DNA from 2 places in the Thalassospira sp. TSL5-1 genome. Region 2 is predicted to be linked to the other one. Evidence: predicted binding sites of a transcription regulator. Region 2 holds the regulator's gene; the other holds the start of a gene.

Region 1 (5,500 bases), 190 kb from region 2:
GTCCAGCGCCCCTTTTAACAATCCAGGCACGTAAAACCGCCGAGTCCCTGCTGACAGGCGGTCAAATTCCGCCGCACCAAGCTGGCGAAGGCGCATTTTTTCCATACGCCCCATGCCCAACAGGGCAAAAAGCGCACTGCCACCAAAAAATATTGCGGCGGCCAAATGCCCATTGGGAAACAAATGCGCTGTTCCCCAAATGAACACACCCAGTAACAGGGGATGACGGGTAAAGCGGTTAATGCCGGGATGGGCAGGATCATAGCCCTTTGCCCGGCCAATCGACAACGGGCAGGGCTGTCGCAGGGCAGCCACCCAAAGCCAGCAGACCGGCAACATCGCCACCAGCGGAACCCAATGGCTGCGCGGGTCATAGGGCCAAAGGGCGATATAATCGGCATTTAATTCTGCCGCGATCACCCAAACCAGCAGGCCTATTGAAATTGCCGAAAAAGCGAACAGATAAAGAGAGGTTCCCAAAGCAGCAACAAGCTGACGACGGAACAGGCCCGGCAATATATGGCCTGCCAAAAATGCAACAATGGAAATGAAAAACCACGTCAAAATGCGATCACCTCTTTACTTTGACGGCGCAACATGCAAATTGCCCTCCACGTTTCGCGCACCCTGAACGGGCAGCCCGTTGGCTTCGCCCCTTGCGCCGCGCGACTTTAGCGGATACCTCTTTATCCCTAATTGATTTTACGCAATAAAGCTGGGTTTATCCCAAACATCGGAACACGGAATATACTCGACATGAGCTGGACACCGGAAAAGATTGAATTGCTGACTTCGCTCTGGAATCAGGGTTGGACCACGGCACGCATCGGTGAAGAGCTGGGTGTGGGCAAAAACGCCGTTGTCGGCAAGGCGCACCGCCTGGGCCTGCCCAAACGTCCGTCGCCGATCCAGCGTCGTGCTGAAGAATCAGAAACCAAAAAGGCCCCAGCGCCCAAGGTTCTGTCGAAAGGCATCAGCATTTACGACCTTGGACCGGGCATGTGCCGCTGGCCGTTTGGCGACCCCGGTGACGATGATTTCCATTTCTGCGGCAAAAAAATCATCCCCGGCAAACCCTATTGCGATGAACATTGCGCTGCGGCCTACCTGAATGGCAAAAGCCCGCGTGAAGATAACCCGCGCAACCCCAATCATGGTGGCCCGAACAACAAACGTTGATCATGCGCCCCTGTTGAAAAAATCGAAAAGGCCGTCCTTCGGGGCGGCTTTTTTCGTGCTATCAACCTTGCCGAAACGACAAAACCCCGCCATAGCGGGGTTTGCCAGAAAACGACGACGATCAGGAAACAATCGCGTTTATTTCAAAGTTGTCAGCACATATTGGGCAAAACCTTCGGGGGTTTCACCGACATAGCTGATATTGGTCGGCGCATTGACCGCATTTGATGCCTTGGGGCTGGTGACAAACGTTACCTTGCTGGCATTGCCCATCGGGGCCAGGCGCCAGTTGTCATCGGCTTTGGGGTCGATGGTTTTTTCTTCCATGATGTAATTTGCCAGTACGGTGCGGTTTTCATCGGGCGCATCAACAATGATGGTCGAACCATCCAGCCCCGGGAAATGGCCGCCGCCACTGGCCCGGTAATTATTGGTCGCAACAACAAATTTCTGGTCGCCCTCAATCGGTTTACCGTCAAACTGCAAATTGACGATACGATGGGCATTCGGGTTCACAACCGCGCCATCCTTGTTATAGCGGGCGGGTTGCGTCACATCGATTTCATAGGTTACGCCATCGATGACATCGAAATTATAGGTCGGGAAATCCTGATTGATCAGCATCTGTTCCTGATCACTGTTCGGATCGATCTGGTTAAATTGCCCGGCCGACATTTCCAGCCATTCACGCACCTGATCACCGGTCAACAGCACGGCGCGCACGGTATTGGGGTAAATATACAGGTCCGCCACGTTTTTCAGGGCGATTTTGCCTGCCGGAATATCGGTATAATAATCCGGCCCGCCGCGCCCGCCAGCCTTGAACGGCGCCCCGGCCGAGAGGATCGGCAAGCCGTCATATTCGGTCCCGGCCAAGATCTTTTTCAAATACCATTTCTGGGCATTGGTCACGATCTGGATCGAGGGATCATCCGCCACCAGGGCAAAGAAGCTGTTAATGGCAGACTCACTCGTCCCTACCCCTTCGCGCATATAATCAATCGTTGCCTTATGCTCGGTTTCCACCGCCTTTAGAATTTCCGGGTCGGCATCGACCAGCGGCACAATATCGCGCCCTTCGCGATGATAAATCGGCTCGGCCTCCGACAGGGAATTTGTCACCTGCCAGGTACCGTCATCCTTTACATTCAGGCTTAAATCAATCACGCCAACATGGCTGCCCCAAAAGCCGGGCATCACGGCAGGAACCCCGTTAATGGTGCCTTTGGTCAGGTCAACACCTTCAATATCGGCAAATTTTTCTGACGGGAAAACTTCGTGGGCATGACCAAACAGAATGGCATCAATGCCCTTAACCTTGGACAGGTAATAGGTGGCATTTTCTTCCATGCCGTGGCGGGTCTGGGTGCTCATGCCCGAATGAGGCACGGCAATCACCAGGTCCGCGCCCTTTTGGCGCATTTCCGGGACATATTTTTCGGCCATATCGACAATGTCTTTGGTAATAACATGACCTTCTAGGTTGGCCTTGTCCCACTGCATGATCTGGGGCGGGGCAAAGCCGATAACGCCAATGGTGATGGGATGTTTTTTGCCATCCTTATCCACCAGCTCGCGTTTCAAAAGCTGATAGGGCGTAAAATAGGGTTTGTCGTTATCCGGGTTATTATCGCCATCATCGACAAAAATATTGGCATTCACATAGGGGAATTTCGCCCCGGCAATGGCGTTACCCAAAAATTCCAGCCCGTAATTGAATTCATGATTGCCAACATTGCCCACATCGTAATCCATCAGGTTCATGGCTTTATAAACCGGATGAACCTCGCCTTTCTTCAGGCCATGACGCTTGGCCATATAATCGCCCAGCGGGTTGCCCTGAATAAGATCGCCATTATCAATCAGGATGCTGTTATCAGCTTCTTCCCGCGCCTTTTTAATCAGGGTGGCGTCCTTGGCAAGCCCCACCGTTTGCGACGCGGCATCCCGATAATAATCGTAATTGACAAGGTGCGAGTGAATGTCGGTGGTTTCAAGAATACGCAGCGACACGGCGCTGTCGGCAAGGGCGGTGCCCGCCATCAGACTTACGGACAGGCCCATGATCGCGCAGGCCAACGGACGGTAGAAAGTCATAAAGTGCATCCCTGAAAAATGGTGATCTGTGTGACCAATGTATTTCTGATTGTCTGGTCAGGATTTGAAGATTTTGCGAAAATCGCAGCGATCACGCAAACAAAAACGCCCATCCAGCAGAACAGGCGTTTTTTAGGTTTGAATGTTCACGCCATAAAATCCAACAGCGTGAGGAACTTAGGTAAAATTACCGGGCTGCCTGCCCGACGGATACTGCAGAATCCGTACCGCCAACAACCACCTCGTTACCCGGTCGCGGATCATGGGGCACGTTTAACGACAGAATCAACGACCCCAGCGCCAGCACCGCCCCGGTTAAAAAGACCGCACTGGGCGAGACCAGCCACAACAACCCAAAGGCTGCGGGCAAAAACACCGCCGCAATATGGTTGATGGTAAAGCTGACCCCGGCGGTTGAGGAAATATCACCCGGATCGGCGATTTTCTGGAAATAGGTTTTCATCGCAATCGCCATCGCAAAGAACATATGGTCAATCACATAAAGCCCGGCGGCAATGTGGGCATTTTGCACAAAGGCATAAGAAGTGAAAACGATGAACAGCCCGCAATATTCCACTACCAGCGCGCGTCGTTCGCCCCATTTGCCAATCAGACGGCCAATTTTGGGGGCCAGCACCATATTAATGGCATGGTTTAGCAGGTAAAGAATGGTGATGGTTCCGACATCATAACCAAACTTTTCCACCATCAGAAAACCGGCAAACACGGTAAAAATCTGGCGCCGTGCTCCGGCCATAAAGGTTAGCGCGTAATACAGCCAGTAACGGCGGCGTAAAACCAGCTTGCGGGTTTGCGGATGGGCATCCTTGAATTTGGGAAACACCATCCAGGCAATAACCGCACCGATAATGGTCAGCGCCCCGCCCGCCACATACACCCCACGATAGGGCATGGCGAAAATTTCCATCATCACCCAAACGCCGCCAAACATCAGCAATGACGCAATGGACTTTGCCGACAGCTGACGGCCCATCACCATTGCCGCCCGGTCCTTTGCCACCCATTGCAGGGACAGCGCCTGTTGCATGGTTTCAAAATAATGAAAGCCAATCGACATCAGGACCGTGGTGCAATAAAGGCCGATCACGGTGGGGAAATAGCCGCTAATGGCAACGCCCAGCCCCAACACCATCAGCGACAGGATGGCAAAGGTTTGCTCGCGGAAAATCAGCAGCGCAAAAATGGCGGTAAAGGCCAAAAAGCCGGGAATTTCCCGCAAAGACTGCAAAATGCCAATTTCCCGGCCAGTAAAATCGGCCATTTCGACGGAAAAATTATTCAAAAGCGCCATCCAGGTCGAAAAGGACAGCGGCATGGCCGCCGCCATCAGGATCAGCAGCACTTCAGGGTTATTGCGCCAACCGGTTGGTCCGGCGGCCCCTTCTTTGGCAAAAGCCGTCTGGTCCGGGGCGGTACTTGCCAAATAATCGGGTGCATGGGCATCCGGCTCTGTCGGGTTATGCGCCTCGGCGTTATGCGTCGGGCGCGGGGCAGGATAAGGGGTGGGCATAAGACCGTTTCCTGAATGTTCATGAACCCGCATCAATACGAATTCATCCGGGGAACCCGGGAGTTGTCTGGATTGCTTCCAAATTAAACTTGTCCCGTCCGTCTGTCTCACGGTAATCTGCCATTGAATACGGCAAACAGGACATATTTCCATGTTAAAACCCGAAAATTCACCCCCACCCCGCCCGCGCCCGGATAAATTGCCGCGCCCGGTTTATGTGCGAATTTGTGATTTTCCGGCCGGGCGCTGTGTAGGCATGCACCATCACGACTGGTACCAGCTTATCTATTCCAGCGAAGGCACCATGACGGTCACGACCGAAGCCGGCATATGGGTTGTACCGCCGCAACGCGCAGTTTGGGTGCCACCGGGCGTCGATCACGCGGTGGCCCATGCCACCTTTTGCCGGGCACGCCATGTTTATATCGACCGCGATGTCCCGGCCAAATTAAGCAATCAGTGCATGGTGATTGAAGTCAGCCCGCTTTTGCGCGAACTGATCCGCGCTGCGGCACAAATTCCCGTTGAATATGACGAACAGGGCGTCGAAGGCCGCCTGATCCAGGTGCTGCTTGATCAGCTTGCTGCGCAGGTCCATAGCAGCAACCTGCACCTACCCGCCCCCAAGGATGCAAGGCTTGCCCGCATTTGCCACCATCTGCAATCCGACCCGGCCGATAATCGCACCCTTGA
Region 2 (5,500 bases):
CCGGTGTGGGGGCCGTTGCCGTATTGCTGCTGGCCGGGCGCTTTTTGCTGCGGCCCATGTTTCGCGCCATTGCCGCCCTGCATAACCCGGAACTATTTGCCATTGGCACCCTATTTGCCGTGCTGGCCGCCAGCACCTTGACGGAAATGGCCGGTCTTTCGATGGCATTAGGGGCGTTTATCGCCGGGGTGATGCTGGCCGAAACCGAATTTCGCCATCAGATCGAAGCCGACATTGCGCCATTTCGCGGCGTGTTTTTGTCCCTGTTTTTCATGTCGGTCGGCATGTCGGTGGATGTCGGGGTGGTTTATCATCATGCGCTGACCGTCATTTTGGGGGTTTTGGCCCTGTTGCTGATCAAGGGGGCGATTTTGTTTTTACTGTCCCTGGCAACACGGTTTGACCGGGCGGTATCGATGCGCATTGCCCTGGGGCTGGCGGGCGGCGGTGAATTTGCCTTTGTGATGTTTTCGCTGGCCGCGCAAAATGGCGCAATCACCCCGCAACTGGCGGCTATTCTGGTGCCGATTGTCGCCATTTCAATGGCCCTGACCCCCAGCATGATTGGCCTTGGCAAAAAGCTGGAGGATATTTTTCATCCACGCGAAACTGACCAACTCGGTGAAATCGAGGCCCATACCGATGGGGTCGCCCATCATGTTCTGATTATCGGCTGTGGGCGTGTGGGCCGGGTATTGGCCCGTTTGTTAAGAACCCGCAACATTCCCTTTATCGTTCTGGATTCCGATGCCCAGCAGGTGGCGCGTGGTCGTGCCGAAGGCCTGCCGGTTTATTTCGCCGATGGGTCCCGACCGGAAAGTTTCCGGGCCGCCCACACCGATCAGGCACATGTTGCCGCCGTTGCGATGGGTTCGCCGCATGAAACCGAGAAAACCGTAGCCTTGCTGCGCCAGCATTACCCGCACCTGAGAATTTTTGCCCGTGCCCAGGATATTTCCCATATCGGCGCGCTGTCACGCAGCGGGGCGAATGCCGCCATCCCCGAAGTGCTGGAAACAGGCTTGCGCCTGTCGGACCATGTGCTTTCCGCCTGCGATGTTCCACAAGATGAAATTGATAGCGAGATTGCCAAATTCCGCCGGGCCGACATGCTGCTGATGAATGAGCTGGCCCCACGTTCGCCTTCTCATTCATCCGCCTCCGCAACGAAACCGGCTTCGGCAACCAACGAACCGGAACACAAGGCATAAAAGGCATTGGCAAAGCCCGCCTTCCACACCGCATAAAACAAGGCCCTGCCATTATGACAGGGCCTTGTATTTTCAGTGTAAATTGCGAATTTCTGTCACAATTTGACGAAATAAAAAAGCCGCTTACGCCGCCGCATCGTCATCCAAAGCATAACCCGCGGCACGCACAGTGCGGATCACATCCTTGGTGCCTTTAACGTCATTCAGGGCCTTGCGCAAACGGCGGATATGCACATCCACCGTGCGGGTTTCGACATAGATATTCGGCCCCCAAACAGCGTTAAGGAGCTGTTCGCGCGAAAAAACCCGGCCCGGATGTTCCAGGAAATACCGCAAAAGACGAAATTCCGTCGGCCCCAAATGAATGGGTTTGCCGCTGCGATTGACACGATGTGCCGCCAGATCCATTTCGATATCGGAATAGATCAACTGCCCCTGTGGTTGCGCCGGACCCGACCGGCGCAAAAGCGCACGGATACGGGCCAGCAATTCGCCAATGGCAAAGGGCTTGGTCACATAGTCATCCGCCCCGGTATCAAGGCCGCGAATGCGGTCGCCTTCTTCACCACGCGCTGTCACCATAATCACCGGCAAATCGCGGCTTTCCGGTTTACGGCGGATCTGACGGCATACTTCGATCCCGGACATGACCGGCAGCATCCAGTCCAGCAGGACCAGATCGACATGGGTTTCAGCCATGATTTTCAGGGCTTCGTCCCCGTCACCGGCTTCCACAACATTCATGCCTTCCCGTTCAAGGTTGTAGCGCAACATCGTGACGATGGCGGCTTCATCCTCGACAATAAGAACCGTAGGATCCATCCTGTTATTCCCCTGCCTCGTTGGGTTCAATCACGGCAAAATTGGCAGCATCGTTTTTGGGACGGCCATCCACCGGCAGATCCTCGCCCTTGATGCGGTAATAGATCGTTTCGGCAATATTGGTGGCATGGTCGCCGATGCGTTCGATGTTTTTGGCAATGAACAAAAGATGGGTCGATGCGGTAATGTTGCGCGGGTCTTCCATCATGTAAGTCAGCAATTCGCGGAACAGCGAATTGTACATATCATCCACTTCCTGGTCACGGGCCCACACGCGCTGGGCTTTTTCCGCGTCATTCTCGATATAGGCGTCCAGAACATCCTTGATGATTTCCTGTGCCAGACGGGCCATGTTAGGAATGACCTGAACCGGGCGGATCGGCGGGATCTGGTTCAGAACCTGGGCGCGCTTGGCGATGTTTTTGGCAAGATCACCAATGCGTTCCAGATCATTTGACAATTTAAGCGCGGTTACAACCTGGCGCAAATCATCGGCCATTGGCTGACGCAGGGCCAGAACACGCACAGCGAAATCCTGAACTTCCTGTTCCAGCTTGTCGATGCGCAGGTCTGAAACAATGACCTGTTCGGCCAATTCGGAATCGCGCTTGGAAATCGCGCGGATCGCCGAAATCAGCTGGCTTTCGGCCAGGCCGCCCATCTGGGATATGATATTGTTCAACCGGGTCAGTTCTTCGTCGAATGAACTGACAATATGGGTTTCTTCTTTTCTCATGGAATTACCTCCTGCCCGGATTAACCGAAGCGACCAGTGATATAACCCTTGGTCCGTTCATCTCTCGGGTTGGTAAAGATTTGGTCCGTTTCGCCGACTTCCACAAGTTTACCCAAGTGGAAAAAGGCCGTGCGCTGCGACACACGCGCGGCCTGCTGCATGGAGTGTGTGACGATGACAATTGTGTAGTTCGAACGCAGCTCGTCGATCAGTTCCTCGACCTTGGCGGTCGCAATCGGATCCAGCGCGGAACACGGTTCATCCATCAAAATAACTTCGGGGCTGACCGCAACCGCACGCGCAATGCACAGGCGCTGCTGCTGACCACCGGAAAGACCCGTCGCCGGTGATGCCAGACGGTCTTTGACTTCTTTCAGAAGGCCAGCCTTTTCCAGCGAGGTCATGACGATTTCGTCAAGTTCGTCGCGGGAATTGACCAGACCATGAATGCGCGGGCCATAGGCCACGTTATCGAAAATCGATTTCGGGAACGGGTTGGGTTTCTGGAACACCATGCCGATGCGCGCCCGCAACTGCACCACGTCGATTGATTTATCGTAAATGTCGCGTTCATCCAGTGTGACCTTGCCATTGATGGTCACGCCATCAATGGTGTCGTTCATGCGGTTAAGGCAACGCAGGAAAGTGGATTTGCCACAACCCGACGGACCAATCAGCGCGGTGACTTCACGTTCAACAACATCCAGATTGACATCATAAAGGGCCTGATTGTCGCCATAAAACAGGTTGAGGTCACGGGCCGCCATTTTGGATTTGCCGCGCGTTTGCGAAGCGTTTGTCATTGCGTCAGCAGTTACAACAGCCATTTTACCACTTCCGTTCAAATTTCTTGCGCAGGAACACAGCCAGCCCGTTCATCAGGATCAGGAAGGCCAGCAATACCATGATCGCCGCAGAGGTTTTTTCAACAAAGGCACGCTCGGGGCTATCTGCCCACAGATAGATCTGCACCGGTAAAACCGTTGCCGCATCCATCGCACTGCCCGGAATATCAACAATAAAGGCCACCATACCAATCATCAAAAGCGGTGCCGTTTCACCCAGTGCCTGGGCCATGCCAATAATCGTCCCGGTCAAAATACCCGGCATGGCCAGCGGCAGCACATGATGGCTAACCGTTTGCACCGGCGACGCCCCCAGGCCCAAAGCGGCCTGACGAATTGACGGCGGAACCGCCTTGATCGCGGCACGGGCGGCAATGATGATGGTTGGCAGGGTCATCAAGGCCAGGGTCAAACCACCCACAACCGGGGCAGAACGCGGCAGGTGCATGACATTGAGGTAAAGCTCAAGGCCGAGCAAACCAAACACGATGGACGGCACCGCTGCCAGATTGTTGATATTGACCTCAATAATCTGGGTCAGACGGTTTTTCGGGGCAAATTCCTCAAGGTAAATGGCAGCAGCCACCCCAATCGGAAAGGACAGGATCAGTGTGACAAACAGGGTATAAAAAGAGCCAACAGCCGCCCCCCATATACCGGCCAATTCCGGTTCGCGGGAATCGCCGTTGGTGAAAAAGCGGGTATGGAACCGTTTTTCAATTGCCCCGCTATCGGTTAATGCCTGAAACCACGAGATCTGGTCGTCATCAAGGCGGCGGCTCGATTCTTTGGTATCAGCACTGATATAGCCCTTGTTGAGCATATCAAAATCATCGCCAGCAATCAGCCAGACCTTGCGGGTCTGCCCGATCAGGGAGGGGGTTTCCATCACCCGTTCGCGCAAATCATAGGAAGCACCGCTTGAAACGATGTCATATAGCTTGCGTTTTTCTGACCGCGACGTGACATCTGGAAACTGCTTGCGCAGGGCTTCCTTGATCAGCGCATCAAAATTCGCCCGGCCAATAACCGCCGGATCACGGGTTCCATCCGGGTCGATGACTGCCGGATCAAACGTAACCTCAAGCTGCACATAAGTCTGGACAAAGGCGCTATAGCCCTTGGACACAATCGAATAACCCAGCATAAGCAGTGCCGACAGTGCCAGCAGAATCGCAACCAGACCATAGGTCTTAAATCGCCGTTCGGCAGCATAGCGTTTTTTGACATTGCGGGTAATTTCGGCACTGTCCCAGTCAACCGGCTTACGCATGTTGGCAGCATCGGAACCAGCGGCGCGATCTTCCATAAGAGATGCCATATCAGTCATATTTCTCGCGATACTTCTGCACAACCTTCAGGGCAAAGACATTCAACCCCAGGGTAACAAGGAAAAGAACCAGACCAAGAGCAAAGGCCGACAGGGTTTTGGCACTGTCAAATTCCTGGTCGCCGACCAGCAGGGTCACAATTTGTACCGTAACCGTAGTTACAGCCTGAAGCGGATTTGCCGTCAGGTTTGCGGCAAGACCAGCGGCCATCACCACAATCATGGTTTCACCAATTGCCCGGGAAACCGCCAGCAGGATGGCCCCAACAATACCGGGCAAGGCCGCCGGAAAAATGACCAGACGAATGGTTTCCGACTTTGTCGCGCCCAAACCATAGGAGCCATCGCGCAGCGACTGGGGCACCTGCGACATCACGTCATCCGACAGTGAGGACACAAACGGAATAATCATGATGCCCATCACCAGGCCCGCCGCCAGCGCACTTTCCGAACTGACACTCAGCCCGAGAACGGCACCGCTATCGCGCAGGAAGGGGGCAACCGTCAGGGCCGCGAAAAAGCCGTAAACCACGGTTGGCACACCGGCGAGAATTTC

Evidence for each region. The regulator PhoB, encoded in region 2, activates phosphate uptake and scavenging genes when phosphate is short. The targets are predictions, from matches to a motif close to TNTCATAAAACTGTCA.
Region 1: a site for PhoB is predicted at 3,342-3,357, ahead of LF95_RS13865 (bifunctional 2',3'-cyclic-nucleotide 2'-phosphodiesterase/3'-nucleotidase). Genes of this name have one in related genera too.

The regions. Positions count from the first base shown of each region.
Region 1 covers NZ_KV880638.1:946,133-951,632, reverse strand. Annotated here, with positions in the region: gene LF95_RS13875 (NnrU family protein) at 1-564, opposite strand, end outside; gene LF95_RS13870 (GcrA family cell cycle regulator) at 757-1,179, shown strand; gene LF95_RS13865 (bifunctional 2',3'-cyclic-nucleotide 2'-phosphodiesterase/3'-nucleotidase) at 1,318-3,276, opposite strand; gene LF95_RS13860 (MFS transporter) at 3,464-4,807, opposite strand; gene LF95_RS13855 (AraC family transcriptional regulator) at 4,959-5,500, shown strand, end outside.
Region 2 covers NZ_KV880638.1:755,736-761,235, reverse strand. Annotated here, with positions in the region: gene LF95_RS13000 (cation:proton antiporter domain-containing protein) at 1-1,211, shown strand, start outside; gene phoB (phosphate regulon transcriptional regulator PhoB) at 1,335-2,033, opposite strand; gene phoU (phosphate signaling complex protein PhoU) at 2,038-2,769, opposite strand; gene pstB (phosphate ABC transporter ATP-binding protein PstB) at 2,790-3,596, opposite strand; gene pstA (phosphate ABC transporter permease PstA) at 3,598-4,944, opposite strand; gene pstC (phosphate ABC transporter permease subunit PstC) at 4,937-5,500, opposite strand, start outside.